Regions from separate parts of the Micromonospora sp. NPDC049662 genome, predicted to be linked through region 3. Evidence: riboswitches for the same ligand, from Rfam matches in the RefSeq annotation. Region 3 holds a riboswitch; each other region holds the start of a gene.

Evidence for each region. Region 3 has a riboswitch for S-adenosylmethionine ahead of AB0J36_RS03770 (aminotransferase class V-fold PLP-dependent enzyme). Riboswitches for the same ligand answer to the same signal wherever they lie in the genome.
Region 1: it holds a riboswitch for S-adenosylmethionine, as region 3 does, so the genes downstream of both, AB0J36_RS26120 (ABC transporter substrate-binding protein) here and AB0J36_RS03770 (aminotransferase class V-fold PLP-dependent enzyme) in region 3, are expected to answer to the same signal.
Region 2: it holds a riboswitch for S-adenosylmethionine, as region 3 does, so the genes downstream of both, AB0J36_RS00920 (hypothetical protein) here and AB0J36_RS03770 (aminotransferase class V-fold PLP-dependent enzyme) in region 3, are expected to answer to the same signal.

What each region holds. Positions count from the first base shown of each region.
Region 1 is NZ_JBFAOC010000045.1:28,361-38,322, reverse strand. It holds gene AB0J36_RS26150 (NAD(P)-dependent alcohol dehydrogenase) at 1-313, shown strand, start outside; gene AB0J36_RS26145 (DUF664 domain-containing protein) at 333-842, opposite strand; gene AB0J36_RS26140 (2'-5' RNA ligase family protein) at 921-1,436, shown strand; gene AB0J36_RS26135 (hypothetical protein) at 1,640-1,825, shown strand; gene corA (magnesium/cobalt transporter CorA) at 1,833-2,963, opposite strand; gene AB0J36_RS26125 (amino acid transporter) at 3,098-5,104, shown strand; SAM riboswitch class IV at 5,191-5,302, shown strand; gene AB0J36_RS26120 (ABC transporter substrate-binding protein) at 5,620-6,459, shown strand; gene AB0J36_RS26115 (amino acid ABC transporter permease) at 6,505-7,278, shown strand; gene AB0J36_RS26110 (amino acid ABC transporter ATP-binding protein) at 7,275-8,009, shown strand; gene AB0J36_RS26105 (hypothetical protein) at 8,019-9,314, opposite strand; gene AB0J36_RS26100 (Na+/H+ antiporter) at 9,447-9,962, opposite strand, start outside.
Region 2 is NZ_JBFAOC010000001.1:231,090-241,051, forward strand. It holds gene pglX (BREX-2 system adenine-specific DNA-methyltransferase PglX) at 1-3,101, shown strand, start outside; gene AB0J36_RS00915 (hypothetical protein) at 3,322-3,543, shown strand; SAM riboswitch class IV at 3,627-3,747, shown strand; gene AB0J36_RS00920 (hypothetical protein) at 3,776-3,988, shown strand; gene AB0J36_RS00925 (hypothetical protein) at 3,985-4,380, shown strand; gene AB0J36_RS00930 (hypothetical protein) at 4,361-4,501, opposite strand; gene AB0J36_RS00935 (hypothetical protein) at 5,180-5,530, shown strand; gene AB0J36_RS00940 (GIY-YIG nuclease family protein) at 5,490-6,236, opposite strand; gene AB0J36_RS00945 (sugar phosphate nucleotidyltransferase) at 6,459-7,313, opposite strand; gene AB0J36_RS00950 (glycosyltransferase) at 7,481-9,610, opposite strand; gene AB0J36_RS00955 (hypothetical protein) at 9,607-9,962, opposite strand, start outside.
Region 3 is NZ_JBFAOC010000003.1:131,130-141,091, reverse strand. It holds gene AB0J36_RS03795 (ATP-dependent DNA helicase) at 1-1,920, shown strand, start outside; gene AB0J36_RS03790 (AI-2E family transporter) at 2,054-3,352, opposite strand; gene AB0J36_RS03785 (co-chaperone GroES) at 3,511-3,849, shown strand; gene AB0J36_RS03780 (hypothetical protein) at 3,934-4,101, shown strand; gene AB0J36_RS03775 (PrsW family intramembrane metalloprotease) at 4,138-5,619, opposite strand; SAM riboswitch class IV at 5,643-5,763, shown strand; gene AB0J36_RS03770 (aminotransferase class V-fold PLP-dependent enzyme) at 5,834-7,078, shown strand; gene AB0J36_RS03765 (FUSC family protein) at 7,088-8,290, opposite strand; gene AB0J36_RS03760 (metal-dependent phosphohydrolase) at 8,431-9,081, shown strand; gene AB0J36_RS03755 (DUF4031 domain-containing protein) at 9,059-9,334, opposite strand; gene AB0J36_RS03750 (FAD-linked oxidase C-terminal domain-containing protein) at 9,391-9,962, shown strand, end outside.

The DNA.
Region 1 (9,962 bases), on a different contig from region 3:
CGTGGTGCTGGACTTCGTCGGCAGCGACGCCACCCTGACGCTCGGCGCGGCGGTGGCCCGCACCGTGGGTGATCTCACGATCGTGGGCATCGGTGGGGGCACGCTGGGAGTCTCGTTCTTCTCCGTGCCGTACGAGGTGAGCATCGCGACGACGTACTGGGGGAGCCGGCCCGAACTGGTGGAGGTGCTGGACCTCGGCGCGCGGGGCCTGGTCCGGCCGAAGATCACCACGTTCGCGTTGGAGGACGCGCTTGACGCGTACCGGCAGATGCGCGACGGGACGCTCGAAGGCCGGGCGGTGATCGTGCCGTGAGCCCGGCAGACGCCGGGCGTCAGCCGCGCTCGAGCAGGCCCCGGACGTAGGCGGCCTGGCCGGCATGCTGCGCGTCGTCGTCGGCGATGCTGACCAGCCGCACGCCGAGGCTGACCGGCGGGTCCCACGACTCGTCGACGATGCGGTCCAGGTCCGCCGGGCGCAAGCCGGCGAGAAACGATCGGGTACGCGCCGCGACCGCGCCGTAGTAGTCGACGAGCGCCTGCGCGCTCTCCGGCCGTACCCCTGCGACCTGGGCGGGCGTGTGACCGTAGCCGGTGTCGTGCGGGTCGGCGACGAGCCCGAAGCGCCCCGCCCAGTCGCCACCGGTCCAGATCTGCTCGGCGTCGAGCAGGTCGGCGACGTGGTGGTCCTGGACGCGGGTCAGGTGCCAGACGAGCCAGCCGATCGAGTTGGCCCCCTCGGCGGGCGCCCAGCGCAGCTGCTCCGGCGTGAGGCCGTCGACCGCCGCGCGGACGAGGTCGGGCAGCCGGTCGTACGTCTCGGTCAGCAGGTCACTCACGTCCACGGGTACGCCTCCTGGTGGGTCTTGGATCACCGTACCGCCGGCCACCGACGGCCGAACCTCGGCCGCTACCGTGATCACGTGGTCGCCGCGCTGGAGCTGTATCTGGACCCGGACGCCACGCGGCGGATCCGGGTGCTGTGGGACGCCTTGGAGGCCGAGGGTGTGCAGAGCATGCGCTCGCTGCTCCAGCAGCGTCACCGCCCGCACGTGTCCCTCGCGGTGGCGCCCCGTTTCGACCCGGAGCGGGTGGCCGAGGCGCTGAGCGGAACGGTCGTGGCGGCTCCGCTGCGCCTCGACTTCCAGCACGCCGGGCAGTTTGTCGGTCGGGTGCTGTGGCTCGGTCCGACGCCGACGGCGGAACTGCTGGCGCATCACCGGCTGGTGCACGGCCGACTCGCCGCCGCCGGTATCGAACTGGTCGAGCACTACCAGCCGGGGCGCTGGGTGCCGCACTGCACGCTGTCCATGCGGGTGCCGAACACGTTGATGGCCGCCGCGGTGCGCCGCTGTCTGGAGGTGCTGCCGCTGACGGCGACCGTGGTCGGCGCGGCGCTCACCGACCACGCCCGTGGTATCGCCCACCCGCTGCGCTGAGCAGGCCCGGCCGCCGGGCAAGTTGTCCGGTTTGGCGGGCCTGAGTCGGGAAACCGAAAACAGGGGGTGCGGACGCGGCCCGACGTGGGATGGTTCGACGTGGATGCCGTACCGGTGGCGACCCGCGTGCGCGGGTCGCCCGGCCGGGCGCGCGGGGCACACCGCGTCGCCCGCGACGGCTTCGACGACGAGAGGCAGGGCCCATGCAGGCTCAGCGCAGGCCACCGCGGAGCGAGCGGAGCCAGACCAAGCACGACCGCACCGGCGGTGGCCTGACCGGTGCCGCCACCCCGCTGACCATCTGGGCCGCCGCCGTGCTGCTCGGTCGCATCGGCGCCGGCGACGACGACCTCGAGGACGAGCGGCACATCCTGCGCGGCATCGAGTGAGCGTCGTTCACAGCCAGCCGCGGCGCTTGAAGACCAGGTAGAGGGTGCCGCAGACCAGCACCATGAGCAGGAGCGCGAACAGGTAGCCGAAGCGCCAGTTCAACTCGGGCATGTGCACGAAGTTCATCCCGTACACCGTGCCGATCAGGGTGGGGGCGAACAGGATCGCGGCCCACGAGGAGACCTTCTTCAACTCCTCGTTCTGCGCGTAGCTGGCGGCCGTGAGGCTGCGCATCTCCTCGTTCTGCTGCTGCGAGACCAGCGTGGCGTTGACGGTGAGGATGTTCTGCAGCAGGTGCCGGAACCCGTCCACCCGCTCCACCACCTGGGTGAGGTGGTCGATGACGTCACGCAGGTAGCGGCGCAGCTCCTCGTCGGTGCCGTAGCTGCCGGCGCCGGCCGCCAGGGAGTCGAGCATGCCCAGCAGTGGGCGGGCGGCCCGCTGGAACTCGATGACCTCCCGGCTGAGCCCGTAGATGCGCCGGCTGGCGTTCGGGTCACCACCGAACACCTGGGTCTCGATCTCGTCGATGTCGTTCTCCAACCCGGCGACCACCGGCGCGTACCCGTCGACGACCTGGTCCAGGATCGCGTACAGCACCGCCTCGGGGCCCCGGGCGAGCATCGGCGCGTCGGCCTCCATGCGACGTCGTACCGCGGCCAGGTCGGGCGCCTCTCCGTGCCGGACCGTGACCACGAAACCGGGCCCGATGAACAGGTGCAGCTCGGAGAACTCCACCTCCTCCCGCAGGTCGTCGTAGCGGGCGGCGCGCAGCACCACGAAGAGGGTGTGCCCGTACCGTTCCAGCTTGGGCCGCTGGTGCGCGTTGATCGCGTCCTCAACCGCCAGGTCGTGCAGACGAAACTCGCGCGCCAACGAGGAGATCTGGTCGATGTCGGGGCGGTACAACCCGATCCAGGCCATCGCGTGGTCCTGCGTCTGCAGGCAGGCGTACGTCTCGGCGAGACCGGCCGGTGAGGCGAACCGGTGTCCGCGGATGTAGACCGCGCTGTCCACCAGACGGCCGGTGGACGGGCTCCCCGGCTGTGCGGGCGGGACGGCCCCGACCCGGGCCTCGTGCTCGTCGAGCTGACGGCCGAAGCCGTCGCCCCGGCGGAAGCGGCGGCCACCAACCACGAGCCCGCTCCCCTCCCGGCGCTGCCCGGCCCGGGGTTCGGGACGGGGGCGCTGCTTCCCCGGTGCTTACGACCCGAAACCCGGGGCCCCGGGCCGGTGCACGCGACGGACGGTTTCCGCACACCGCCGGACGGATGGCGACCACACGGCGGATACTCGCGGTGACCATGGGCGGGACGGGGGTGACGCCGGTGGAGGTGAACAGGCGTGCCGGCCGGCGGACCGACCGGGTACGGCGCTGGCTGCTCGCCGACGAGTCGCAGCAGCCCGTGCCGCAGGGCCCCGGCGGTCGCCCACCCGAGCAGCGCCACCACCCGTGGTGGAAGGTGATGTGCCTGACCGGCGTCGACTACTTCTCGACGCTGGGCTACCAGCCGGGGATCGCGGCGCTGGCGGCGGGGGCGCTCTCGCCGGTGGCGACCCTGGTGCTGGTGCTGGTGACGCTGCTGGGCGCGCTGCCCGTCTACCGGCGGGTGGCGGTGGAGAGCCCGCACGGCGAGGGTTCGATCGCGATGCTCGTACGCCTGCTCAGCTACTGGCCGGGCAAGCTGTTCGTGCTGGTGCTGCTGGGCTTCGCGGCCACCGACTTCATCATCACCATCACCCTGTCCGCGGCCGACGCGACCGCCCACCTCGACGAGAACCCGTTCCTGCCCAGCGGCCTCAAGGGTCACGAGGTGGTCATCACGCTGCTGCTGGTGGCGCTGCTCGGCGCGGTGTTCCTCAAGGGGTTCGGCGAGGCCATCGGGATCGCCGTCGTCCTGGTCGCGGTCTACCTGACGCTGAACGCGGTGGTGATCGCCGACGCGCTGTGGCGGGTGGTGAGCCACCCGAGCGCGGTCGGGGACTGGACGAACGCCCTGACCACCGGACACGGGGATCCCCTGCTGGTGGTCGGGCTGTCCCTGCTCGTGTTCCCGAAGCTGGCGCTGGGTCTGTCCGGTTTCGAGACCGGGGTGGCGGTGATGCCGCACATCCGAGGGGACCGCCAAGACTCGGAGGACCGGCCGTTGGGCCGCATCCGGGGCGCGCGGCGGCTGCTCACCACGGCCGCCGCGACGATGAGCGTCTTCCTGATCACCAGCAGCGTGACCACCACCGTGCTGATCCCGCCCGAGGCCTTCCGGCCTGGCGGGGCCGCCAACGGCCGGGCACTGGCCTACCTGGCCCACCAGCATCTCGGCGGGGTGTTCGGCACCGTCTACGACCTCTCCACCATCGCGATCCTCTGGTTCGCGGGGGCGTCCGCGATGGCCGGGCTGCTGAACCTCGTACCCCGGTATCTGCCCCGCTACGGCATGGCGCCGACGTGGGCTCGCGCGGTCCGGCCGCTGGTCCTGGTGTTCACCGGCGTGGCGTTCCTCATCACGATCATTTTCTCCGCCAGCGTCGACGCGCAGGGCGGCGCGTACGCCACCGGGGTTCTGGTGTTGATCACCTCGGCGGCGACGGCCGTGACGCTCGCGGCGCGGCGGCGGCGTCAGCGCGGTCGCGCGGTCGCGTTCGGGGTCATCACGGTGGCGTTCGTCTACACCACCGTGGCGAACGTGGCAGAGCGGCCCGACGGCGTGAAGATCGCCGCCTGCTTCATCGGCGCGATGATCCTGGTGTCGGCGCTGTCGCGGGTGTCGCGGGCGTTCGAGCTGCGGGTCGACCGCGTCCAGCTCGACGAGCTGGCGAGCGCGATGATCGACGAGCGCTCCGGACGTCGCATCCGCCTGGTCGCGCACGAGCCGGAGCGCCGCGACCTCGCGGAGTACCGCGACAAGCTGGCCCAGACCATGGCGGACAACGACTTCCCCGACGACAGCGACGTGATCTTCGTCGAGGTCCGGGTCACCGATCCGTCGGACTTCGAGACGGGGTTGCTGGTACGCGGCAGCGTGGCGCACGACCGTTTCCCGGTGCTCAGCCTGGCCAGCTCCTCGGTGCCGAACGCGCTGGCCGCGCTGCTGCTGGAGATCCGCGACCGCAGCACGCGCCGCCCCCACATCTACTTCGAGTGGACCGAGGGCGGCCCGGCCCGCAACGTGCTGCGTTACCTGGCGTTCGGGCAGGGCGAGATCGTCTCGGTCACCCGGGAGATCCTGCGCCGCCAGGAGCCGGACCGGACGCGCCGGCCCCACGTGCACGCCGGCTGACCGGCTCGCCGAGCGCGGGTCGCGGCCGGTGAGGGTGGTCATATCGGCTGGACGACCGACCGGTGGCTGCTGCTAGCCTCGGCGCAGGTCATGAGTGCCAGCGCGAAGCCCCGGCTCGCTGGCCGGCAACCCTCCTCCGCGGTGGGGTGCCCCGGGTGAAGACCAGGCACCGGCGGGACGTCGGTGCAAGCGTGGCCTGGCACCCAGGTCAGCACCAAGACCCGGGAGACCGCATGCACATCCTCAGCCCCACGCCACCGGCCGTCCGGCGTACGCCGGCCCTGACCCGGCGCCGCCACGTGGACCTGATGCGAATGCGCAGCGCGGCGTGTACCGCCGCCTAAAGCGCTGACCCCTCCCCACCCCGCCCCACCCTTCTTCGCGTCGATCATGAAGTTGTTGCCCGCCTGACCGGCGTGTCGCGGCAATAACTTCATGATCGACGGGATCGACGCATCCCTTTGGAGTTAGTTATGCGTATTTCTTCTCGTTTTGTTGCTGTTGGGGTTTCTTTGTTGACCGTTGGTTTGCTGGGTGCTTGCTCGGGTGGAGGTGACTCTTCGGAAAGTGGCGGCGGGAACCCGTACGGTCTGGCGCAGCCGGGTGTGCTGCGGGCCGGCACGCTGACCGACGCCCCACCCAACGTCTACCTCACGGACGGCAAGTTCACCGGCTTCGACAACGACCTGCTGACCGCCGTGGCCGGCAAGCTCGGCCTGAAGGTGGAGTTCGTCGGCACCGACTTCTCCGCGCTGCTCTCCCAGGTCAACAACCACAAGTTCGACGTCGGAAGCTCCTCGATCACCATCACCGAGGCGCGCAAGAAGACCGTCGACTTCGGCAACGGGTACGACTTCGGCTACTTCGGGCTGGACGTGCCGGCCGGCTCGCCGATCAAGGGATTCGACCAGCTCACCGGCGAGCGTGTCGTGGTGGTGCAGGGCACCGTCCAGGACGACTACGCCACCGGCAAGCAGCTCGACCCGGTCCGCGTGCCGGACTACAACGGCGCGATCAACCAGCTCAAGGCGGGCACGGCCGACGCCTGGATCGCACCGGCCGAGATCGGCGAGAAGTCCGCCGCCGACAGCAACGGCAAGATCACCGTGGCGGCCAAGCAGCTCAGCCCGGCGCCGACCGCGTACGCCGTCGCCAAGGGCAGCGACAAGCTGCGCGAGGCGCTGAACAAGGCCCTCGACGAGGTCATCGCCGACGGCACCTGGAGCCGGTTGCAGGCGCAGTACTACCCGGGCCGGCCGATCCCGGCGGACTTCAAGCCGGGCAGCGGCAAGGCGACAGCCCCGTCCGCGTCCGGGTCGGCGCAACCGTCGGCGTCCGCGTCGGCCGCCTCCTGAGCGGCCGGCGGTGACGAGCGAGCAGGGCGGCAGGAGAGGCGAACGATGGATCCGTTGAGCACCCTCTGGGAAACGTTCTTCGACGTCGACGCGATGCGCGAGGCGTTGCCCGAGATGCTGACCGTCGGGCTGCCCAACACGCTGATCCTGGCGGTCTCCGCCGCCCTGCTCGGCACGGTGCTGGGTCTGCTGCTGGCCGTGGCCGGCATCTCCCGCAGTCGGTGGCTACGCTGGCCGGCGCGCGTCTACACGGACGTGTTCCGAGGGCTGCCGGCCGCGGCGACGATCCTGCTGATCGGCGTCGGGTTGGCGCCGCTGGGCATGCGGGTCTGGGGACCGGAACCGTACCCGCTGGGCATCCTCGCGCTGTCGCTGATCGCCGCCGCGTACATCGGGGAGATCTTCCGCTCCGGCATCCAGTCGGTGGAGGCCGCCCAACTGGAGGGCGCCCGGGCGCTCGGCTTCTCCTGGGCCGACGCGATGCGGCTGGTGATCATCCCGCAGGGCATCCGGCGGGTGCTGCCCGCCTGGGTCAACCAGCTCATCGCGCTGATCAAGGACTCCAGTCTGGTGTACTTCCTCGGCCTGGTGGCCAGCCAGCGCGAGCTGTTCCGGATCGGGCAGGACTACGCGGCCACCACCGGGAACGAATCCGCGCTGCTGCTGGCGGGCCTGTTCTACCTGGCGTTGACCGTCCCGCTGACCCACCTCGTCAACTGGATCGACCGGCGGCTGCGCCACGGCCGCCCGGCCACCGCGCCGGACGACGAGGACGACGACACGGCGCTGCCCGCCACGACGCAGGGAGACCGGCGATGACCACGACCTCGGTGAGCGTGCAGGCGCGCGACGTCCACCTGGCCTTCGGGCCGAACCGCGTGCTGCGCGGCGTCGACCTGACCGTGCCCCGCGGCGCGACGGCCTGCGTGATCGGACCGTCCGGTTCGGGCAAGTCCACCCTGCTGCGTACGCTCAACCGCCTCATCGAACCCGACCGCGGCGACGTGCTGCTGGACGGACGCAGCGTGCTGCGGGACGACCCGGACGCGCTACGCCAGCGGGTCGGCATGGTGTTCCAGCAGTTCAACCTCTTTCCGCACCTGAGCGTGCTGCGCAACGTCACGCTGGCGCTGCGCCGACTGCGCAAGCTCGGCCAGGACGAGGCGGTCCAGGTCGCCCGCGCGCAGTTGGAGCTGGTGGGGCTCGCCGGCAAGGCCGACGCCCGGCCCGCGCAGCTCTCCGGCGGTCAGCAGCAGCGGGTGGCGATCGCCCGGGCGCTGGCGCTGCGACCCGAGGTGATGCTCTTCGACGAGGCCACCTCGGCGCTCGACCCGGAGCTGGTCAAGGGGGTCCTCGGGGTGATGGCCGACCTGTCCGCCGCCGGAATGACCATGGTGGTGGTCACCCACGAGATGGGCTTCGCCCGGCAGGTCGCCGACACCGTGGCCTTCATGGACCGGGGCGTGGTGCTGGAGGCCGGCCCGCCGGAGCGGATCTTCGAGGGGGCCGAGCATCCCCGGCTGCGAAGCTTCCTCGCCCAGGTGCTCTGAGGAGACCGCTCAGCCAGCCTGGTGGCGCAGGTGCGCGGCGAACGCCTGCAGGTCGCCGAGCAGTTCCAGGATGGCGTTGCGGTAGGCCACCGACGCCCACAGGTGCAGCTCCTCGTCGTCCAGCCCGCCGAACGCGAGCGACAACGCCTTGCGGCGACGTCGGTCGAGCACCTTGTGCGGGCGCGCGAGCAGGTCACCCTCGCGCCGCAACGCCTGGAGGTAGGCGGCCACCGCCTCCTGGTAGTGCCGCCCGGCGACCCGTTCCAGCAGGGTGAACTCGAAGACGTTCAACGCCGCCTCGGAATCCCAGTACGCGCTGTCGCGCACCGGCGCGCTCGCCACGTGCCGGCCCATGGCGTGCCGGGCCTCGTAGAGCAGCAGCACACCCCGGCCGGTGGTGCTCAGCGGCCGGCGCGGCGTCGGCAGCCGCAGCGTCCGCACCGGCGCGGCGGCGGTCAGGTCCACCGCACCTGCGTACGTCGGCAGGCGCTGCGTCGTCGACGCCGGCTCGGGCAGCAGGCAGGCCAGCTCCTGGTAGGGCACCGGGCCGCCGGAGGGCAGGGCGCGTACGGTCGCCTCGTGCAGCTCGCCGAGCGGCCGGTCGTCCGGGGGGCGCCCCGGCGGCAGCGTGAGCACGAGGCCGTTGGCGCCGGGCACGGGCACAGCCAGCACGCAGGAGTTACGCAGGAACGCCCAGGTCGCCGCCGCTTCGCGGATACCACTCGCAACGGCCTGCGCGTCCGCCCGCCAGTCCTGGGCGATCCGTAGCCGCCGCGCCAGGTCGGCGGTGGCCGCGCCGTCGTGCGGATACAGCTCCCGTACGGCCCGGGGCAGCGACCCGGGGCGCAGCGCCAACGGGTCACCGGTGGGCGCGGGCACGGCGTGCCTCGGGCAGTCGGCGTCGGAGTGCGGGTCACCGTCGACCGCGTGGCAGTCGCCCAGCCAACTCGCCCCGGGTGGTCCTGGCGGACGGGCGAACGCCAGGTGGGGCAACCGTCCGGTACGCAGGACCGTCTCGTACTGCGGCCGGGCGCGACCGGCCCGCAGCCCGTCCAGCGGCAGCACGGGGGCGAGGGTCACCACGGCGGCGAGGACGACGCAGTGCGGGCAGGCGTCGCGGACGCGGTAGCGCCGGAGGTGGTCCACGCCGGGCTGTTCCCACTGGACGCCGACGACGGCACCCTCCTGCGCCATCAGGTAGAGAAACTGGGTGGCGACACGCTCGCGGGTGACCGAGGCCAGCTCGTCGAGGAACTGCCGCTCGGTGACCACCCGCGGCTCGGCCGCGCTCGCCCCGCTGGTCATGGACACCCCCACCCGGACCGAACGCATCGACGATCGCCGAATGGCTTTCACCGTACCCGCCGACGAGCGGCCCGAATGCCCCGTACCCGGCCGAGCCCATGTCACCAATCCGTCACGGGATACCGCCGCTGGTCACTCGTTCGGGTTGCGGCCCAGCAGTCGGATCTCCTCGTTGTCCAACGCCGACTGGAGCTCCTGGAGCACCAGGTCGTCGATCTCCCGGTTGTCGCGCAGCCGCGTCAGCTCCCGTCGCTTGTGGGCGAGGACGCCGAGACGCAGCCGGAGCTCCAGCTTGCGCTCCTGAGCGGTCCGACCACCGGTCTCGTTGAGGTCGGCCAGGTGTCGCTGGTACTCGGCGCGCAGCCGGCGTACGGCCTCCTCCTCGGCCCCCACCTTCTCGGCGACTCCGGGCAGGGCGTCCAGGCCGGCCTGGGTGGCACGGCGGCGGGCGTGTCGGGTCTCGTCGACGCGCTCGGGGTCGCCGGACAGGCCCGCCCAGCGCACCACCAGCGGCAGCGTGGTGCCCTGCACCAGCATGATCAGGACGATCACCAGCGCCGTGACGAAGATGATCAGATCCCGCTCGACCACCGGACGACCGGAGACCGTCATCGTCGGCACGGCCAGCGCGGCGGCGAGCGACACGGC
Region 2 (9,962 bases), on a different contig from region 3:
CGGCACCTGCGGCGCCGGACCAGCAGCTGCCGTGGCTCCTCTCCCGGTTCGAGTCCTTCGCGGCGGTCGATCCGGGGACCGGGCTGTTCGACCGCAGTCAGAACCCGATCTTCGACCTGCCGGTCTCGGACCAGATGGCCGGCGACCTGGTCGCCTTCTGGAACCGCCCCGACGCGAACGGCGGAATGGCCCAAGACCTCGCCACCACGGACTTGAACACCCGCTTCCTAGGCGACCTCTACCAGGTCATCGACGAGAGCGCCAGCAAGCAGTACGCCCTACTGCAGACGCCTGCCTTCGTCACCGAGTTCATCTTGGATCTCACGCTTGAACCTGCCCTTCAGGAACGTGGGCATGAGGCCCTCCGCCTGATGGATCCGGTCTGCGGGTCGGGGCATTTTGTCCTGGAGGCATTCACGCGGCTGCTCTCCGTCTGGCAGCGGGCCGCTCCTACGGTTGCTGTCGAGGATCTGGTCGGTCGTGCGCTGCGCTCCGTGCACGGGGTAGATCTCAACCCCTTCGCCGTGGCTATCACCCGGTTCCGCCTGCTCATGGCCGCGGTGCGCGCATGTGGCGCCACGAGGCTCAGCGAGGTCGCCCGGTTCGACTGGCGATTCTCGGTAGCCGTCGCCGATTCGCTGGTCGAGGACCCCTTCGGTGGCGACTACGACGTGGTGGTTGGCAATCCGCCCTACACCACCGTGCGGGACAAGATCCTTGACGAGGTCTACCGCGCCCGGTACGACACATGCGTCGGCAGATACGCCCTCACGATCCCCTTCTCGCAGAGGCTTTTCCAGTTGGCTCGGCCCGGCGGCCATGTCGGTCAACTGACGTCCAACTCGTTCATGAAGCGCGAGTTCGGTCGGAGGCTTGTCGAGGAGTTCTTCGGGCACCGGGTCGCGCTCACGCACATCATCGACACTTCGGGCGCGTTCATCCCAGGCCATGGCACGCCCACAGTGATATTGATCGGCCGCAACGAGTCGCCACGTGACGCGGTGCCGGTGCTCACCGTGACCGGACTGCGCGGCGAGCCGGCCGTCCCGTCCGATCCCGCTCGGGCTCCGGTCTGGCGATCGTTGCTGCGACAAACGGCGCATCCCGGTCGCGCCGACACGTGGTCGGCGTCTCGCTACGTCAGCCGAGAGCAGCTCCGTTCGTTTCCGCTGACGATTGCGACAAGCGAGGCGGCCGAGGTCCTCGCGGAGGTTGCCGCTGCGCCACGTCGACTGAACGACTATGTGGCGCGAATTGGATACTTCGCTAACACCGGATCGGACGACATCTTCACCGCACCACGTCACACGTTCGCGACGCTCGGAATTCCTGCTGACGACGCCCTCGTGGGCGTCATCTCCGGCTCCGAGGTCCGGGACTGGAACGCCCAGGCCGACCGCTACGCTTTCTGCCCGTACGATTCATCGGGCGACACCATCTCGATCGAGCAGCACCCCGCGCATCTACGACGGCTATGGCCGTACGGTCTGGTGCTACGGAACCGACCACTTGGTTTCGCTGGATCTTCCGACAAGGGCGGAAGGCCTTGGTACGACTGGCATCAGTTCGTCGGTCGGAGGGGCACCCACGACCGACTGATCACGTACTCCTGGGTTGCCACACACAACCACTTCGCTGCCCTGCACAGGGATGAGGTGCCACTGCACTCCGCGCCGATCATCGAGCTCCCTCCCGACACGGCACAGCGCCGCAGCGACCTGACCGCATGGCTCAACAGTTCCTCAGTCTGCTTCTGGCTTAAGCAGGGCAGCAACAGCAAGGGCAGGCCGGGCCTCGACCAGACGGGCACCGGCGAACCCTGGGACGCCTTCTACGAGATCGCCGCAACCCGGCTGCGCGAGCTCCCATTGCCGGAAAATCTGCGCACCACGTACGCCGATGAGTTGGACCGGCTCGCCCGGGAGCTGTCTGAGGCCACTCCCGCAGCGGTCCTCAGCCACCAGTCCCCGAGCCGCGAAGGCTTTTCCACGGCCCGTTCCCGCTGGGAAGCTATCCGCGCCCGCATGGTGGCCCTGCAGGAGGAACTGGACTGGAAGGTCTATCTCCGGTATGGCGTAACCGAGGAAGAGGGCCTAGTGGCCCCTGCCTCCGCCGTTCCGCCGCTGGCCTTCGGCGAGCGAGCATTCGAGATCGTCATGGCCCGGCAGATGGTCGCCGGCGAGCTGGACACTGCTTGGTTTGTGCGGCACGGCGCTCTTCCGACCACCGATCTGCCCGCCCACTGGCCAGCGTCCTACCGCGAGGTGGTCGAGCGGCGCATCGACGCGATGCAGCGGGACAGTCGGCTGCGGACTCTGGAGCGGCCGGAGTTCAAACGACGATGGGCCTCCCCCGGCTGGGACGCCATGGCGGCCGGAGCGGTGCGGACCTGGTTGCTCGACAGGTGCGAGACGGCCGAGCTCTGGTACGAGAACGCAGACGGCGCAAGGCGTGCACGACCGCGAACAATCGTGGCGCTAACCGAGCTGTTGGGCAAGGACCCCGCGTTCATCCAGGCCGCTGAACTGTACGCACCAGGCCAACCGCTGGTCGACGTCGTGAGAGACCTGTTCGCGGACGAGGTCGTCCCCCACCTCGCCGCCCTACGTTATCGAGACTCGGGCATCGCCAAGCGCGCTCAGTGGGAGGAGACGTGGCGGCTACAACGGGAACAGGACTTGGGTCTTACTGGGCCGGCCCCGATGCCACCGAAATACAGCAGCGCCGACTTCCTGAAGGTGAGCTACTGGCGACACCGTGGCAAGTACGACGTGCCTGGCGAACGGTTCGTGTCCTATGCGCGCTCGGGAGGCGCCATCAAGGACGCCATGGTGGGGTGGGCCGGCTGGCCCGTCGAGGATCGAGCAATGGTGCTGTCCAGCCTCGCATCAGCCGCGCCGACCCGCGAGGACGGCCTTCCGCTGCTCGCCGGGCTGCTCGAGTTGCTGCCGTGGGTAAAGCAATGGTGTAGCGACCAGCAGTACGAGAGCCACCGCACACTGCTAGACGACTTGATGGTCCGGTGGGACGTCACTGAGGAGGATCTACGCGCTTGGCGTCCCGTGAAATCGAAGCGCGGGCGTCCCCGCAAGCACAGCTGATCGATGTAGCCCAGTCAGGCCATCTGACCATCAGAACCACCCACATGATGATTCTTCCGGCTCCACGCTACCGGGCTCTTCACTGACGGACTGGCCCTCGGTACCGATCTACCCGATCCTGCGGGCGCAGTCGAGCGGGTCAGGAAAATCGTCGTTTCAACGGTCAGCCTGCCTGAGGGGGTCTACCGGTTCGGGGACAGCCCTGCGCCAGTTCCGGCAGGTGCTGACGCACGTACGCGCCTCCGGCGACATCTCCCCCACGGCTCTCGACCTACGTTTCAACATCGGCATACTGCTGGTCTCTGAAGACAAGGCCGCCGAGGCCGCGGACGAGCTGCAACCGCTGCACGACGACCTCTGCGTGGTCTACGGCCCAGACCATGAGCTGACCCGGGAAGTCGCGGAACTGCTTGCCCGGCTCCGACTCGCCACCGACGGATAAATCCGCCATCGCCGTCGGCTCTGGTCTCCTCCGCGTGTTGGCCGGGGTTGCTCCCGGCCTCGATGATCTCTATGCTTCCTGGGCGTCAAGAGTGGTCAGCGTCAAGCCTCCCGGCTTGCTGACCCGGCAACCGCGCCACCCGCGCACGGTGCCTCCGGGAGAAGACCAGGCCGACCGCAAGCTGCGGTACGGCAAGAGCGGGTGCCTCGTGGCACCGGAGAGCGAGTTCACCGTGCCATTCGAAGAGCTGAACCTGGCCGCTTTCGCGGTCTGCCTGACCTGTGGGCACCTCCGCGACGGTGCCCCGCACGAGCAGCGGTGCCGCTGCCAGCCCCGTACGCCGGAGTGGGAGCAGCAGTGGCAGGGCCAGGACATCGCCGGTGACCTCGACCTGTGTGTGTTGTGCGTGCGGAACACTGCGGCTGGGCCACGTCGCCGTTCATGATCGAGTGTCGGCCCAGCGGCAGTGCGGCGCGGTGGCCGTACCGTTCTCCGACGACCTGCGAGACGTGTCGGCAGGTCCCGCAGGCCAGCCACGACCACCGGGTTCGGGTGGTCACCGAGACGGCCACGACCACCGAGGTCGCCGCCTCGCTGGTGGATTCCGCGCGGCGTGGCAACGAGCTACGCGAGTGGCAGCAAGTGGAGTTCGCCCGGCTCGCCGAGCCACTACGCCTGACTGCTTCGAGCGTGCCGCTGGCCGAGTGGCAGCGGCAGTCGCCGCCGTCGCTTGGAGCGAGCGTTGACGCCTTCGACCGCTACGGCGTCATGCCCGTCCCCAACGACCTCAGCAGCCTCCGGCAGGCGCAGAACGAATTCATGGCCGCCGCTCGTTGATCGCCAGCCCAGCCGGCTGCTGTTGGTGGTAACCGATCTCGCCTACAGCAGCCGGCTGGTCGTCGCCCATCGACGGTCCGGTGATAACGGGCAGCTCGGATGCCGCGCTGTTCGATAGCATCCGGCCATGATGGACAGTGACGGGCAGCGACGACGGCTCCCGGTGGTCCAAGCATGACCATCATCAGTGGTTGGCCGGCGCTGACCGTGGCTTTGAGCAACAGAGCCTCGCCAGCGAGATTGTTCATTCAGGAGCGGTTCGGCCGCTGGCAGGACCTGCAGGCACGGTATCGGGAATCCGTGGGCTCCCTTGTCGTGCCTGGGAGCCAGGCGAACCCCGGCACCATCGGTTCGGCCTTCGACTGGATGGTGCGCTTCATGGTGCACCCCCGTCCGGATCTGCGCCTGGCACTGCTCGGCGCGCGCACTCCCCCGCTCCGGCACGCGGTCCACGAACTGGCGCGCACGCTGAATTACTCCCAAAGCGGAGACGTGGGGACCGTCCGGTTCACGGGGCCGGCCGCAGGCAGCGAAGCCGACCATCAAGTCGTTGCCCGGGCCTGCTGGGCGCTGGCGCTCCTCACCGACCTATACCGGGTCGGTCCCACACCCGGATCCCCGTTGATGGCCCTGGCCCCAAGGTCGATCACCGCCGAGAAGCTACTTGAGCTCGCCCCACCCGCGGCCCTCGACGAGCTCCAGGCTCTACGCTCCTTCGCCGAGCGGAGCCTCCTGCCGTCCCCTGTCAGCGCGGCATGGCGCTTGGGCCCTCGGGCCGACCTTCGCCGGGTCATCATTGATGAACGCCGACGCCGACCTGATCGCCGCAGGCCTGCTGCTCGAACTCAAGACGAGCCTCGGCAGCAAGCGCCGCGACGGGACACGGCGGTCATCACTGGAAGCGCCGACCATCATGCAGTTGCTCGGCTACGTACTGCTGGACTTTCCTGACGAGGTCGCCATCGAAGCCGTCGGCGTCTACAACGCCCGCTACGCACACCTGACGACGTGGCGCCTACCGGAACTCCTGGCTGAGTTGGCGGGCAGGCCCGTTGATCTAAGGGAGGAACGTGTGGCCTTCCATCAACTGCTCGCCACGGGCGATCACTTCAGTCCTCGCGTCGGAGACCATCTATGTAGCCCTGGATGAGGGCGGACGCGTCGCGGAAGTCGAGGTCGAAGAACTCGCGGTCCTTGCGCACCCGGTAGGGTGCCAATCGATCGTGCAGCTCAGCCTCTACTGACGGAGCATCCGCGACCACCCACAAGGCGCGCACGCCATACGGGATAACGACGCCTGTCGCCCGGTTGATCTCCTTCACCCGCTCCTCGACGGTCCGCTCGGTGTAGCCGATCTTGAGCATCCGAGGCTGCTCGCGAGTCGACAGCACGTAGATGTAGCCAGCTCCTGGCGTTTCACGCGGCTGTTCCCCGACGAGTCCGGCCAGATGGACCTGCACGTCCGCGTCAGTCAGGAGCGTGAGCTGCTTCGCAGCGGTGGCATCGTCGCCATCCCTGATCGCGGTCCGTAGGCGACCGAGCGCATCACCAGCTTGTAGGCAGCGCTTACGTCCAGGGCGGCCCAACTGTTGCCACACGGTGAACCAGTCCCACTGGTCCTGCCTGTGACAGCGCGAGTAGAGCCCCTTGACTTCCGACAGGGCCTCCAGCAGTGACGGGCTGGACGCACTCTGAGCGTTCTGCAGGTAGTCCAGCACGGCCGCTACCGACTGACGTCGTTTCTGCTGAACATCGGGCTTGACGGGAGCCATCCCGAAGCCCCACTTTTGCACGACCTGCACGCGATGGTCTCGAACTGGAGATGCCACGACCGCCTCCTCCTCCCGTAGCTTCATGCGCCGTCGGATGCGGCGAATCCGGCCACCTCAGCAGCGGCCGGAATGAGCGGGAAGAGTATCCAACACGACTCGCTGGCCGCCGAGCCGGAGCCCGTGCGGAAGACCGGCCGTCCGTGCGCGGCGGGGGCCCAGGAGCCCGCAGGGCCGGATGTCGGGCTACCAACCGATGGGGTCAAGGGCATCGGGAAGCTTGGCGACGATGTCGCCGTGCCCCTCAGATCAGTCGCGCGGGCCAGTGACCGTGAGAGCTTGGATTGCGGCTGCAGCGTTATTGGCCGCGAGCCAGCCGGCGGGGTTGCCGCAGTCGTGGTACTGGCCGGTAATGGGTTGGATCAGTACGTCGTGATCGCGTGCGAAGGCAGCGACGGCGTCGGTGGCCTGGTACTCGCCGTTAGAGGCCGGGGTTAGCTTCTGGAAATAGGCCACCGCGTGGGCGGGTAGCAGGGTGCGGCTGATGTTGATGTACGCGGTCGGTTCGCCGTAGCTGTCGGGCTTCTCCAGGAGCTCGTCGAGCAGGTGATGGCCTGCTGCGGCGGTGCGTGGGTGGAGGATGCCGTACCGATGGGCCTCAGCGCCCGGCACCGTAGCGGCGGCGAGCGCAGCCGGCGTGCCGGCGGCAGCCCGGGCGGCCGCGAGGTCGGCGAGGTCGAATCCACCGTCGGCGCGGAGTAGAAGATCGTCGCCGGCGACAAGGAGGAAGTCTTCGTTGCCGATGAACTCGGCGGCGATGATGGCAGGCAGCGCGGTGCCGTACCGGTCGTCGCGGGGCTGCTCGAGGAACGTGAAGTCGGCCTGGTGGTGTAGATCGGCGAGAGGCGCGTACTTGTCCTGCCAGCCTCGTGCGTTGAAGTATGCCTTGAGGTCGTGGTCCTCGCTGAGGTAATGGCGCACCTGGCGGCCGGCTTCGCCGGGGGCCGTGACGATCGCGATCTCGCGGGCACCGGCTGCGATGCAGTCGGCGACCGCGTAGGCCAGGACCGGATGGTTGAGGATCGGCAGCATGGACTTGTTGATCGTCTTGCCGATCGGGAAGAACCTGCTGCCCATGCCGGCAACAGCGATGACGGCCTTCACTGACTCGCCTTTCGGTCGGAGGTGCACCGGCCGTCAGGGTGTTGCGACGGTGAGCCGGGACGCGTCTGCCCAGTTTACGGTCTGTCGGTCCAGATTCATGGCACATGGAGCACGCGCAACGAGCGGGGACCGCCGGCGTTTCAGTGCCGGCGGTCCGCGGCATCGCATTAACGCGGGGTGGATGGCATGAGCAGGGTGGTGGTAGGACGCTCGGCGGCGGCTGCGGCCAGGGAGCCAGCGTGACGGATCCGATCCCACGTCGGCGTACGGCGAAGGTCGGGATCGAGACCATGGCGCAGTGCCTGCCGGTGGACGGCGTTCAGCATGGCGTCGTAGTCCCGCGGGGTTCCCCGCGGGCCCTCGACGTACTGGTGGAGAGCGGCGATCCCGACCTCGGCCACCGTGTACTCGCTGCGCCCGATGGCGGCGAGCAGATCGCTGTCGAACGCCAGGCTCTGGTCGGTGACGAGAGGCAGTGCGGCGCGTAGGGCGGCGACAGGGAAGGCTTTGAAGCCGGCCTGCGGGTCGGTGGTGTCGAGTTGCAGGAGGTCCCGGACGGCTCGCTGGTAGAGCAGAGATGTCGGGGCCGGGCCAGCGGACGGGTAGTAGCCGTGGGAGTCGGGTCGGCGGCGGGAGCCGATGACGGCGCCAACGGTGGGCTGGTCGAGGGCAGCGATGTGGAGACCGAGTTGGTCGAGCGGGTAGGTGAGGTCAAGGTCGGTGTAGGCCAGGATGGTCCGGCCGGCGCCGATGAGTTCCGCGAGACCCCACAGCACGGCGCCACCCTTGGCGCTGCCGCGGTCGGGGCGGGCGGCGATGGTCACGCGGATCTGCGGGTGATCAGCCTGGATCGCCTCAGCGGCTGCACGTGCGGATGCGCTGTCGGTGCTCTCGTCGACCAGCAGGAGATCGGCGCGGGCGTCGGGGTGCGCTGCCAGGAGCCAGCCCAGTTGGGCGACCTTGGCAGTAAGCGCGTTGTCTCCGTTGAGGACGCGCGTAAGGCGTTGCGTCTCGGCGCGCATCGGCACGACGATGCCGAGGTCGGCGGGAACGGCCCGGGCCAGGAGGGCGGCCTTGGACCGGGCGGCCTTGATGGCGGCGATCAGGCCGGTGACGTGCAGGTCCGCAGGGATGCTGTCGCGGCGGTTCTTGGCAAGGCCGTGCACGAAGGCGATGAGGAGTCGGTCGTCGTAGTGCGGGAGAGGGCTGTGTGTCTGGTGGCCGGTGAGGTGGTCCGCGACAATGTGCAGCAGCATGCGACCGGTCAGGTCGGCGGCCCAGCATTCGTCAGGGGTGGGTGGGACGTCAGCTCTCGGCCAGGTAGTACGGACGTGTTCGACGAGCAGGTCGTAGCCGGTCACCAGGGCACGCTGGGTGTCGTCCCAGCGGGCACCGTCGTCGGTGGCTTCGGCTGCCTGCCACGCCTCTTCCCAGCCGCTCGGGTGGGTGCGGGTGGTGCGGGCGGCAGTGACCTGCTGCCAGCGGCTCCGTACGGCGGGCCAAGCGCAGCCGAAGTCTCCGCCGGAGGCGAGAGTGTCGGCAGCATCCTCGGTCATGGCGAGGGCCTGACTAGCCTGGGCGGGGGTGTCGGCGGCCGTTGTAATCGCATCGAACCAAAGCTCGGCGGCCAGCGTCAGTCCGGCGGTGTGGTGGGCCAGGTCGCGGACCGTCTGCTCGCGCCGCGCGATCAGCCCGGCGCGTACCCGGTGGCGGCGGGCACGGGTAAGAGCGGCAGTGGCAGCTAGGTCGACCTGGGCTGTCGGAGCGCGGCTGGCGCGGGCATCGAGCAACGCGATCAGCCCCGTCTCGGCCGGATCGCTGAGCGTGTCTGCGTCCAGCAACGGGGCAAGAAGCTCGCCAAGTACGGCTGGATCCGCAGCTGCGGCGGACTCGCGGAAGCGTTCGCCACTCAGGTAGGCGTCGTCGACCGATGCGGGCTGGTGGGCCAGGGCGGCGACAGTGCGAGCGAAGGTGTGACACGTGCCGGGCGCGGCAGCGTCGGGGAAGAGCCTGCCTCGTAGGGCGCCGGTTGCCCGCTTGACGTCGGGCCGGTGCGCAACCAGCAACGCGAGCGAGGTTAGTGGCAGGTCCGTGCGGTCGTCGAGTGCTCTGGCGACCCGATCCGCGGCTGGCATTGCGGTGATCGACAGCAGCGCGCGTACGGTGGCCGGCTCCGGGTCGGCAGTCGCGGCCAGGAGCACGGCGAGGTCGCTGTCCTCGGCGTCGAGGCGGTGCAACAACGGGGACTTACCCAAGGGCTCGAAGACCCGGACTGGGGTGGGCCGGGCGGCGGTCATCGCGCGAGCCTTCCGGCGACGAGTTCGGCGGCCTGCCGGGCGGTGTGGACCGGGAAGAGCAGGTTCTGGCGCAGGAATGTCCGCTCGAACTGGCTCAGTGGTGCGTGGATCACGGTGGTAGTAGAGGTGATGTCCAGGCGGGCATCGGGGCGGCCAATGCGAGCGAGCAACTGTCGTACCGTCTCTTCCTCCGGCGGCTGTGCTGCGGCGCATATCTGATGCTGGGCGGTGGGACAGCGCAGGCGGCAGTTGGTAGTGGGCAGGTCGTAGTGGCCGTTGTAGTCGGGGATGTAACTGCCGCGTTCCACCGCTCGACCACACGAGGACCTCTTCAGTACGGCGGGACGGCAGT
Region 3 (9,962 bases):
CTGGCCTATCTCGCGCCGGCCCTCACCGTGGACGGCCCGGTGGTGGTCTCCACGGCCACGCTGGCGTTGCAGTCCCAACTCGTCGACCACGACCTTCCCCGACTGGCCGACGCGGTCGAGCCGCTGCTCGGCCGCCGGCCCACGTTCGCGGTGCTCAAGGGTCGCCACCACTATCTCTGCCTGGCCCGACTGGACAACTCCACCGCCGACGAGCCGGAGGACACCCTCTTCGACGCCCCGGCCACCCGCCCCGGTGGCGGCACCAAGTGGCTCGGCGAGGCCGGCCGGCTGGGCAAGCAGATCGAGCGCCTGCGTGACTGGGCCGAGAAGACCGACACCGGCGACCGCGACGAGCTGGACCCGGGCGTCGACGACCAGGCGTGGCGGCTGGTCTCCATGCCGTCGCGGGAGTGCGTCGGCGCGACCCGCTGCCCGTTCGGCGCGGAGTGCTTCGCCGAGGCGTCCCGGGCCCGCGCCCGCGAGGCCGACATCGTGGTGACCAACCACAGCCTCCTCGCGGTGGACATGCTGGCCGAGCGGCACATCGTCCCGCCGCACAAGCTGCTGATCGTCGACGAGGCGCACGAGCTGGCCGACCGCGTCTCCTCCGCCGCCCAGGCCGAGCTGGTGCCGGAGATGATCGACCGGTCCACCCGGCGGGCCCGCCCGCTGCTGCGCCCGGAGACGGCCGACGCGCTCGTCGCCGCCGGTGACGCCCTCGCCGTCGGGCTGGCCGAGGCGCCGGCCGGTCGCCTCACCGCCGGTCTGCCGACCCCGTTGCGCGAGGCGTGCACCCTGCTCGACTCGGCCACCCGCGCCGCCCTGGACGCCATCGGCGACATCAAGTCCGACGACCCGGATCCGGTGCGCAAGCAGCAGGCCAAGGCCGCGATGGACGACCTCTCCACCACCGCCCAACGGCTCCTCGAAGAGGCCGACCACGACGTGGCCTGGGTGGAGAAGAACGACAGCGGCAACCGACGGGCACTGGTGGTCGCACCGCTGTCGGTCGCCGGCACCCTCGCCGCCCACCTGTACGACGAACGCACCGTGGTCGCCACCTCGGCCACCCTGGCGCTCGGCGGTCGGTTCGACACGGTGGCCCGCGCCCTCGGCCTGGACGCGCCGCCGGTTCCGGCGTCGCCCGCCGCCGCCGCGCAGGCCGCCCGCACCGGCGCGGGTCGCCCGGCCGCTGAGGCACCGGGCCGCCGGCTGGCCGACGCCACCACCATCCCGGCGACCGAGGGGCCGGGCTGGCGCTCGCTCGACGTGGGCTCGCCGTTCGACTACGCACGGCAGGGCATCCTGTACGTCGCCGCGCACCTGCCCCGGCCCAGCGTCTCCGGGCTGCCCGACGCGGCCGGTGAGGAGCTGCTCGGGCTCGTCGAGGCGCTCGGTGGTCGTACTCTGGGGCTCTTCTCCTCCCGGCGGGCCGCGACGCAGGCGGCGGAGCTGCTGCGCGCGCGGACCGACCTGCCGGTGTTGTTGCAGGGCGAGGAGGCGCTGCCGCTGCTGGTCCGCCGGTTCCGCGAGGAGCGGTCGAGCTGCCTGTTCGGGGTGATGTCGCTCTGGCAGGGGGTGGACGTGCCGGGCGACGCCTGCCAGCTCGTGGTCATCGACCGGCTGCCCTTCCCCCGGCCCGACGAGCCGCTCGCGGCGGCCCGCGCCGCCGCCGTGGACGCGGGCGGCGGCTCCGGGTTCGCCGCCGTCAGCGTGCCGATCGCCGCGGTACGCCTCGCGCAGGGCGTGGGCCGGCTGATCCGAGCCACCGGCGACAAGGGGGTCGTCGCGGTGCTCGACTCACGCCTGGAGACCGCCCGAGGCTACGGACCCTTCCTGCGCCGTTCCCTGCCCCCGTTCTGGTACACGACCCGCCCCGAGGTGGCCCGCGGCGCCCTGAAACGCCTGGCCACCACGTAAAAGCCCGCGCCCCGGACTCGGGCCCCGAACTCCGCGCCGATCTTGCAGTTTCGGTTGCCGATATGGTGCTTTTGGGCCCTATTGTCACCACCGAAAGTGCAAGATCGCGGAGTCCGGGGGTGGGGGCGGGCGGTCAGGGGGCCTGCGAGGCGACGACCACGGCGTCGGGCGGGGTGTCGGGGACCGTCCGGGCGACGAGGCGGCGTACCGCGGTGTTCAGCACCGCGATCAGTGGGACGGAGACCAGCGCGCCGGTGATGCCCGCGAGCACCACGCCGGCCGCGATCCCAATGATCACCGCGAGCGGGTGGATGGCCACCGCCCGGCCCATGATGATGGGCTGGAGCACGTGCCCCTCGACCTGCTGCACACCGATCACGGCGCCCAGGATGATCAGCGCGGTGACCGGGCCGCTGTCGACAAGCGCCACCAGCACGGCGACACCGCCGGAGAGCGCCGCACCGACGATCGGGATGAACGCGCCGAGGAACACCAGGGCGGCCAGCGGGAAGGCGAACGGCACGTCGAAGATGACCAGGAAGATGCCGATGCCGACGGCGTCGATGAAGGCGACCAGCACGGTCGCGCGGACGTACGCGACGAGGGTCTGCCAGGCGGCCCGGCCGGCGTCGTCGACCTTCCAGCGGGCGGCCACCGGCAGCAGCCGGACGACGAAACGCCAGATCTTGTTGCCGTCGCGCAGGAAGAAGAACGTCGCGAACAGCACCAACAGCGTGCCGGTCAGCACCTCCGCCAGCGTCGCCGCGGTGCTCAGCGCGCCGCTGGTGAACTTCGAGGTGTTGTCGTTGATCCAGCCCTGCGCCTCGTCGATGTACCGGTCGAGCTGGGTGTCGGACAGGTGCAACGGGCCCGTCTTCAGCCAGTTCTGGATCTGCCGGACGCCCTCGGAAGACTTCTGGCTCAGCTCCGGAACGCCCCGGATGAACTCGTTGACCACCAGGGTGAGCGTGCCGATGACCGCCGCCAGACCGCCGACCAGCACCACGGCCGTCGCCAGCGAACGGGGCAGCCGGGCCCGCAACAGCCAACCCACGGCCGGCGCGAGCAACGCCGAGAGCAGCAACGCGATGGCCAACGGGATGATCACGATCCGGACCGTGCCGACGATCCGGAGCAGCGCCCAGGCCACCACACCGATCACGATCAGCCGCCAGCACCAGGCGGCGGCGATCCGCAGGCCGTGCGGCACGTCGGCGTCGTCCCGGCTGGACGTCGAGCTGTGCAGGTCCACCGGGGGCTCCGCGCCGACGACCGTGGCCTGCGCCGGGGCGGCCGGCCCGGGGACGGCCGGCGAGGCGATGCCGGGCGTCTCCGGCGCGTCGCTCGGGGTCTCCTGGGCGGCGCGTACCGACTTCTTTTCTGACTGGTAGGCGCGGCGCAGCCGCCCGCGTACCCGCTCGAAGCGGCTCAAGCGCACCTCCTGGCAGAAGAGTCGTCCGCCCACGGCGACAGGTCGGACAGCATACGTCCGTTCCCGACACCGTAGGGCAGTTCCGCCACACAATGCCCGCACGACCATGGGCGTAACCACCGGCGGCCGGTCAGCTGCGACACGGTAGCGTCTGCCCCGTGACCGCCGACCAGGATCTCGACTCCGGCCTGCCGATCCGCCTGCTGCACGACCGCGTGCTGGTGCGGATGGAGGGCAGCGAGGGCGAGCGTCGCTCCACCGCAGGAATCGTCATCCCGGCGACCGCAGCGGTCGGCAAGCGCCTCGCGTGGGCCACCGCCGTGGGTGTGGGGCCGAACGTCCGCGCCATCGTCTCCGGCGACCGGGTGCTCTTCGACCCCGACGACCGCTCCGAGGTCGAGCTGCACGGCCGCGGGTACGTGCTGCTGCGCGAGCGCGACGTGCACGCCGTGGCCGCCGAGCGGATCGAGAACGACCCCACCGGCCTCTACCTGTAGCCGCCCCGCCCCGGGCCCGACCGCTTCGTTTGTCGGACCGTACGACGGGAAGCCAGCCGGCGACCGTTGCCCTGGGGAGGGACGATGCCGGTATTCGTGAAGAAACTGCTGACCTGGGGCAGCGTCGCGTTCCTGATCTACTTCATGGCGTTCCGGCCGGACGGCGCGGCGCAGTTGTTCAAGGGGATCGGGGCGGCGTTGATCGCCATGGCCCAGGGACTCGGCGACTTCCTCACCACCCTGATGACCTGACCCCGCCGGCCGCGCCGCGAGACCGCCCGCCCGCGCTCAGGCGTTACCGGGCGGCCACGGCGCGGCGGGGCGCAGGCCGTGCCAACCGGGCGGCGGATAGTTGCCGACCGGGGGCGGCGGGGCGAGCACCACCGGAATGGGCACCACCGGCTCGTCGGGCGCGGACACCGATCGCTGCGTGCCGTCCGGAAAGCGCAGGTGGTACTGGCTACCGTCCCAGACACCGACCGGGGCCTGCGGGTCGCGGCCCACGAAGTACGACCGGTACGCGGTGATCGCCTCCAGGAGCTGCCGCTCCTCGACGGCGGTCCGTTCCCGGTCGGACGGCTTACGGTCCAGACCGCGCAGCGTCCCGTCCCGCAGCAGGGCCAGCCGCGTCGCAGCGAGCTGGTACCCGCGCATGGCACGCGCACCGGCGTCGCCGCCGACGCGGCGTGCCCAGCTCCGGGCGGCGTGCCGACGACCCAGGCTGCTCAGGGCGGCCACCTCCGGTGGGCTCAACCAGCCGGCGCGTACGTAGTCCGGCAGCGTCCGTTCGGTGAGCCGCCCTTCCCAGGCGCGCAGCCACACGGCCAGCCCGACCACGCCGAAGAACACCGGCACCATCAGGCCCAGGAAGCCGTACAGCATGATCACGGCCTCGCCGGTGGCCTGGGTGAGCGTCGGCAGCAGGTTCCACGTGCCGTGCAGCATCATCGCGAGCAGCAGGCCGGCGATCGGGGCCAGCACCCGGACCCGCCGGTCGGCGCTCCGGGAGGCCACGCCGAGCCCCACGCCGGTCATCGAGGTGAAGAGGGGATGGGCGAACCCGAACAGGAGGATCCGCACGATGAAGATGGCGATCACCTGTTGGGTGCCGGTCGCCGGGCCGTACCGGTCGGCACCGGCCGCGTAGCCGTACCCGCCCAGGTAGAGGATGTTCTCCACCATGGCGAAGCCGACCGCGGAGAGCCCGCAGTAGACCAGGCCGTCGGTGATCCCGGACCACTCCCGGCGGCGGAACACCAGCAGCAGGATCGGGCCGAGCGCCTTGGTCAACTCCTCGATGAACGGCGCCACCAGTACGCCGGTCAGCGCGTCCGGCAGCCCCCAGTCGGCGAATCGTCCGGCGGCGAACTCGTTCACGTTCAGCGAGGCGGCGGTGGAGACGAACGCCCCCCAGGCGAAGCAGAAGACCAGGTATTTCAGGGGTTCCGGTTCGTACCGGTCGAGCCAGAGGAAGCAGGCGACCAGCACCGGAACCGGCAGGATCGCGGCGCCCACCCCGATGAGCAGCGCGTCGAGGCCGAGCGACTGACCGAGGCGGACGACCATGAAGACCGCGCACGCGGCGATGAGCAGCACCACCCCGGCCAGCACCAGGAACCGCAGCCAGCCGAAGCGGCGCGGCGGCATCCCGGGTGACGTGCCGGCGGGCGGAACCGCGGGCGGGTGCGGCGGCGACGGCAGGGGTGCACCGGGCGGGGTGTCGGCCATGCGGTCAGCGTAGCCATCCCCCGCCGGCTGGTCCGGTCGCATCCACAGCCGCTATGCTGCCGGCAGGTCACGAGCGCCAGCGTCAAGCCCCGGCTTGCTGGCCGGCAACCCTCGTCGAGTTCGCGGTGGGGTGCCCCGGGTGATGACCGGGCCCAGCCCGATCGGCGTGCTGGGCAAGCGCGGACCCCGTCCCGATGCCATACCCGGGGTCCCTGACCCCGGAGGTTCCGGCGTGTCCGTCACCCTCGTACCCTCGCTGCCCAGCCTGCCCGCTCTCGCGTCCCCGCCGTCGGCGGCGCTCGACGTGCTGGGCGTGCCCGGCGAGATCAACCTCGACTACGCGGCCACCGCGCCGTGCGCGCGGGCCGCGGCCGACGCGGTCACCGAACTGCTGCCCTGGTACGCCAGCGTGCACCGGGGCGCGGGAGCGCTGTCGCGGCGCTGCACGCTGGCCTACGAGCGGGCCCGGCAGACCGTCGGCGACTTCCTCGGCGCGGGCGCCGATGACCACGTGGTCTTCACCCGCAACACCACGGACGCGCTCAACCTGCTGGCCCGGTCGTTGCCGGCCGGCACGACGGTGGTCACCTTCGCCGGTGAGCACCACGCGAACCTGCTGCCCTGGCCGCGCGGCTCGGTACGCCTGCCGGTACCCGCCAACCCGGCCGGGGCGGTACGCGATCTCGCCGCCGCGCTGACCGAACTGCGCCGCGACAGCAACCCCGCGCTGCCGGTGCTGGTCGCGGTGACCGGGGCGAGCAACGTGACCGGTGAGCTGTGGCCGGTCGCCGAACTGGCCCGGGTGGCCCACCGGCACGGCGCCCGGATCGTCCTCGACGCGGCGCAGCTCGCCCCGCACGTCCCGGTCGACAGGCGCACGCTCGACGTGGACTACCTGGCCGTCTCCGGCCACAAGCTGTACGCCCCGTTCGGCGCGGGTGTGCTCGTCGGCCGGGCGGACTGGCTGGACGCGGCCCCGCCGTACCTCGCCGGTGGCGGGGCCACCAGCCACGTCGGGCCGGCCACCCACGACGTGACCTGGGCGACCGGTCCGGCCCGGCACGAGGGCGGCACCCCCAACCTGCTCGGCGCGGTGGCGCTGGCGGCGGTGTGCGCGGCGTTGACCGACGCCGACCGGGTCGCGCTCGCCGCCCGCGAGCAGGCGTTGCTGGCCCGGCTCCGCGCCGGCCTCGCGGCCCTGCCGCACGTCGTGGAGTTGCGGACCTTCGGCCCGGACGCGCCCCGGGTCGGCATCGTGTCGTTCGTGGTCGCCGGCCAGGACTCGGCCACGGTGGCCGCCCGGCTCGCCGCCGAGCACCACATCGGCGTACGGGACGGGTTGTTCTGCGCCCACCCGCTGGCCCGGCGGCTGCTCGACGAGGCTGCCTCGCGTACCGGCCGGAGGGATCTGCCGCCGACCGCGCTGCGTGCCAGCATCGGTCTGGGCAGCACCGCCGCCCAGGTGGACCGGCTCCTTGCGGCGCTCGCCGAGCTGGCCTGAGGCGCGTTCTCAGCCGACTGGCGGGGCGGTGGGTGGCTTCGGCGCGTCGCCCGGCTCGGCGGGCTCACCCACCGGCCGCTCCTGGTCCCCGAAGGAGGTGCGGATGCAGCGGTTCGCCTCCTCCTGCTCAATGCCGGAGGCCACCAGCAGGTCACTGGCCGTGGTGCGGATCTGGGCGATCACGACGCTGCCGGAGAAGCCCACCCCCTCCCCGTACGCGCGGCCGGCCTCGCTGACGGCCCGCAGCGACCGCTCCCGCGCCTTCTGCGGCTCCTCCCCCGCCGCGAACTCGTGTTTGAGCAGCCGGACCGACTCGGCGAGGTGGCCGATCGCGTCCGGCATGGGGTCGGGCACCGGCTCGTCGTCCTCGATCAGGGTGACGGACCGGCGGATCAGGGTGCCGGAGTTGCGCATCGCCCGGTCGATCGGGTCGGCCGCCTCCGCGTAGTGGACGAGTTCGTCCCGGCGGTGCCAGCGGGCCGGCGACAGGGTGGCGGTCTCCTTGGCGCCCTCGATCGCCTCGCTCAGGGTGGCCAGCTCGTCCTTGTTGTTGCGCAGCCGTTCCAGCGCCCGCTGGATGGTGGCGCGGTCCCCGGAGCGCAGGCCGTCGGCGGTGGCGTCGAGCTGCGCCGCGAGCAGGTCCAGCGCCGGCCGGGCGGCCCGGTTGATCACCCGGAGCGGGTTCAACGGCAGCAGCACCGCCGTCACCAGCAACGCGACGCCGCCGCCGAGGAACGCGTCGACGAAGCGGGGGATCTCCAGATTCTGGGTGGACGGGCTCAGCGTCACGATCAGCACCGCCGTGGCCGCCGCCTGGATGACGATGGCCACGCTCGCCCCGGCGAAGATGGTGAGCAGGATCGCCACGGTGACCACCAGACCGAGCTGCCACGCGCCGGTGCCGAGGAAGTAGATCAGCAGATCGCCGACGGCCACCCCGACGCCCACCCCGACGATCAGCTCCACGGTCCGGCGGAACCGCTGACCCACCGACGCGGCCAGGGTGCCGACCGCGGAGATCGGCGCGAAGACCGGCTGCGGGTTGCCGAGCACCTTGTGCGAGACGAGGTACGCCAGGCCGGCCGCCAACCCGGCCTGGACGGCGAGCCCACCGGCCATCCGCACCCGGTGCAGCCGGTCGTGCAGGGTGGCCCGGCTGCGATGCTTGAGTTGCTCGGTGGCCTCGGCGATACGCGCTCCGTCGACGTCCACCAGTCCGTCGCGCAGCGGCACACGCCGCACCGTCGGAGGTCTCTTGTCCCGGGCCACCGCCATGGGCGCGACTACCCGTGGCAGACCCGCTGAATCCTCCCGCCGGCGCGCGGTGCGGACGAATGCGGCAGACTCGGACGGTGGCCGATCTGCTGGAACGGTGGCGGGCGGCGGTCCGCGCCGCCGGCGCGGAAACCGACGAGCACGCGACTCTGGCCGGTGAGCGGCTGCTCGCCCGCTGGCGGGAGCCGCACCGGCAGTACCACACCGTCACGCACCTGGCCGCCGTACTCGATGTGGTGGACCGCCATGCCGGGCTGGCCGAACGGCCGGACCTGGTCCGGTTGGCAGCGTGGTGCCACGACGCGGTCTACGACCCCCGGGCCGCCGGTGACGCCAACGAACGGGACAGCGCGGAACTGGCCGGGAGCCTGCTCACCGGGCTCGGGGTACCCGAACCCGCGGTGGCCGAGGTCCGTCGGCTGGTCCTGCTCACCGCCGGGCACCGGGTGACGGCGGACGACGACGACGGCGCGCTGCTCTGCGACGCCGACCTCGCCGTGCTGGCCGGCCCGCCGGCCGCCTACGACCGCTACGCGGCGGCCATCCGACGGGAGTACGCGCACGTGCCCGACCCGGCCTTCCGCACCGGTCGGGCCCGCGTTCTCACCGGGCTGCTGGAACTGCCCGCGCTGTTCCGGCTGCCGCCGCTGGCGCAACGGTGGGAGGCCTCGGCCCGCGACAATCTTCGTCGTGAGCTGGTAACTCTCACCGGGCCGGCGAACCGCTGAGGTGCTTCGGGCGGCGCAGCCCGGCGTCGCGCAGCAGCCGGACCAGTTCCCGGCTCGGCACCACCCGGGCGCCGAGCCACACCGCCGCCGCGAACCGATCGGCCGGAATGTCGTAGTGGTCCCGGTCGAAAGCGCGTCGGGGTGCGCCCAAGGCCTCCGCGAAGGCGTGCAACTCGGCGTAGGAGACATCGCTGATCAGGTGCGACCAGAGCCGACCGCGCCACGGCCAGGCAGGCCGGTCCAGGTAGAGCATGTCGCCAAAGCTAACCCGCGTTGATGACCGCTGACACACGGCTTAGCCTCGGCGGCATGGCCCCCACCGGACTCCTCGACGACCTGCGCGCCGCCCTGGGCGAGAACGCCGTGCTCACCGACCCGGACCTGCTGCGCGGGCACCAGCGCGACGAGGCCGACCTCTGCGCCGCCGGCGTACCCCTCGTGGTGACCCGTCCCCGGACCACCGAGCAGGTGGTCGCGGTGGTCCGCGCGGCGGCCCGCCACGGCGTACCGGTCGTGCCGCAGGGCGCGCGAACCGGGCTGGCCGGCGCGGCGAACGCGGTGGACGGCTCGGTGGTGCTCAGCACCGTCGCGATGGACGAGATCCGGGAGATCGACCCGGTGAGCCGCATCGCGGTCGTCCAGCCGGGCGTCGTCAACGCCGCGCTCGCGGCGGCGGTCGCGAAGCAGGGCCTCTGGTACCCGCCGGATCCCGGCTCCTGGGAGTCGTCCACGATCGGCGGCAACGTGGCCACCAACGCGGGCGGCATGTGCTGCGTGAAGTACGGCGTGACCACCGAGTACGTGCTGGGCCTGGAGGTGGTGCTCGCCTCCGGGGAGGTGCTGCGCACCGGCCGGCGCACCGCCAAGGGGGTGGCGGGCTA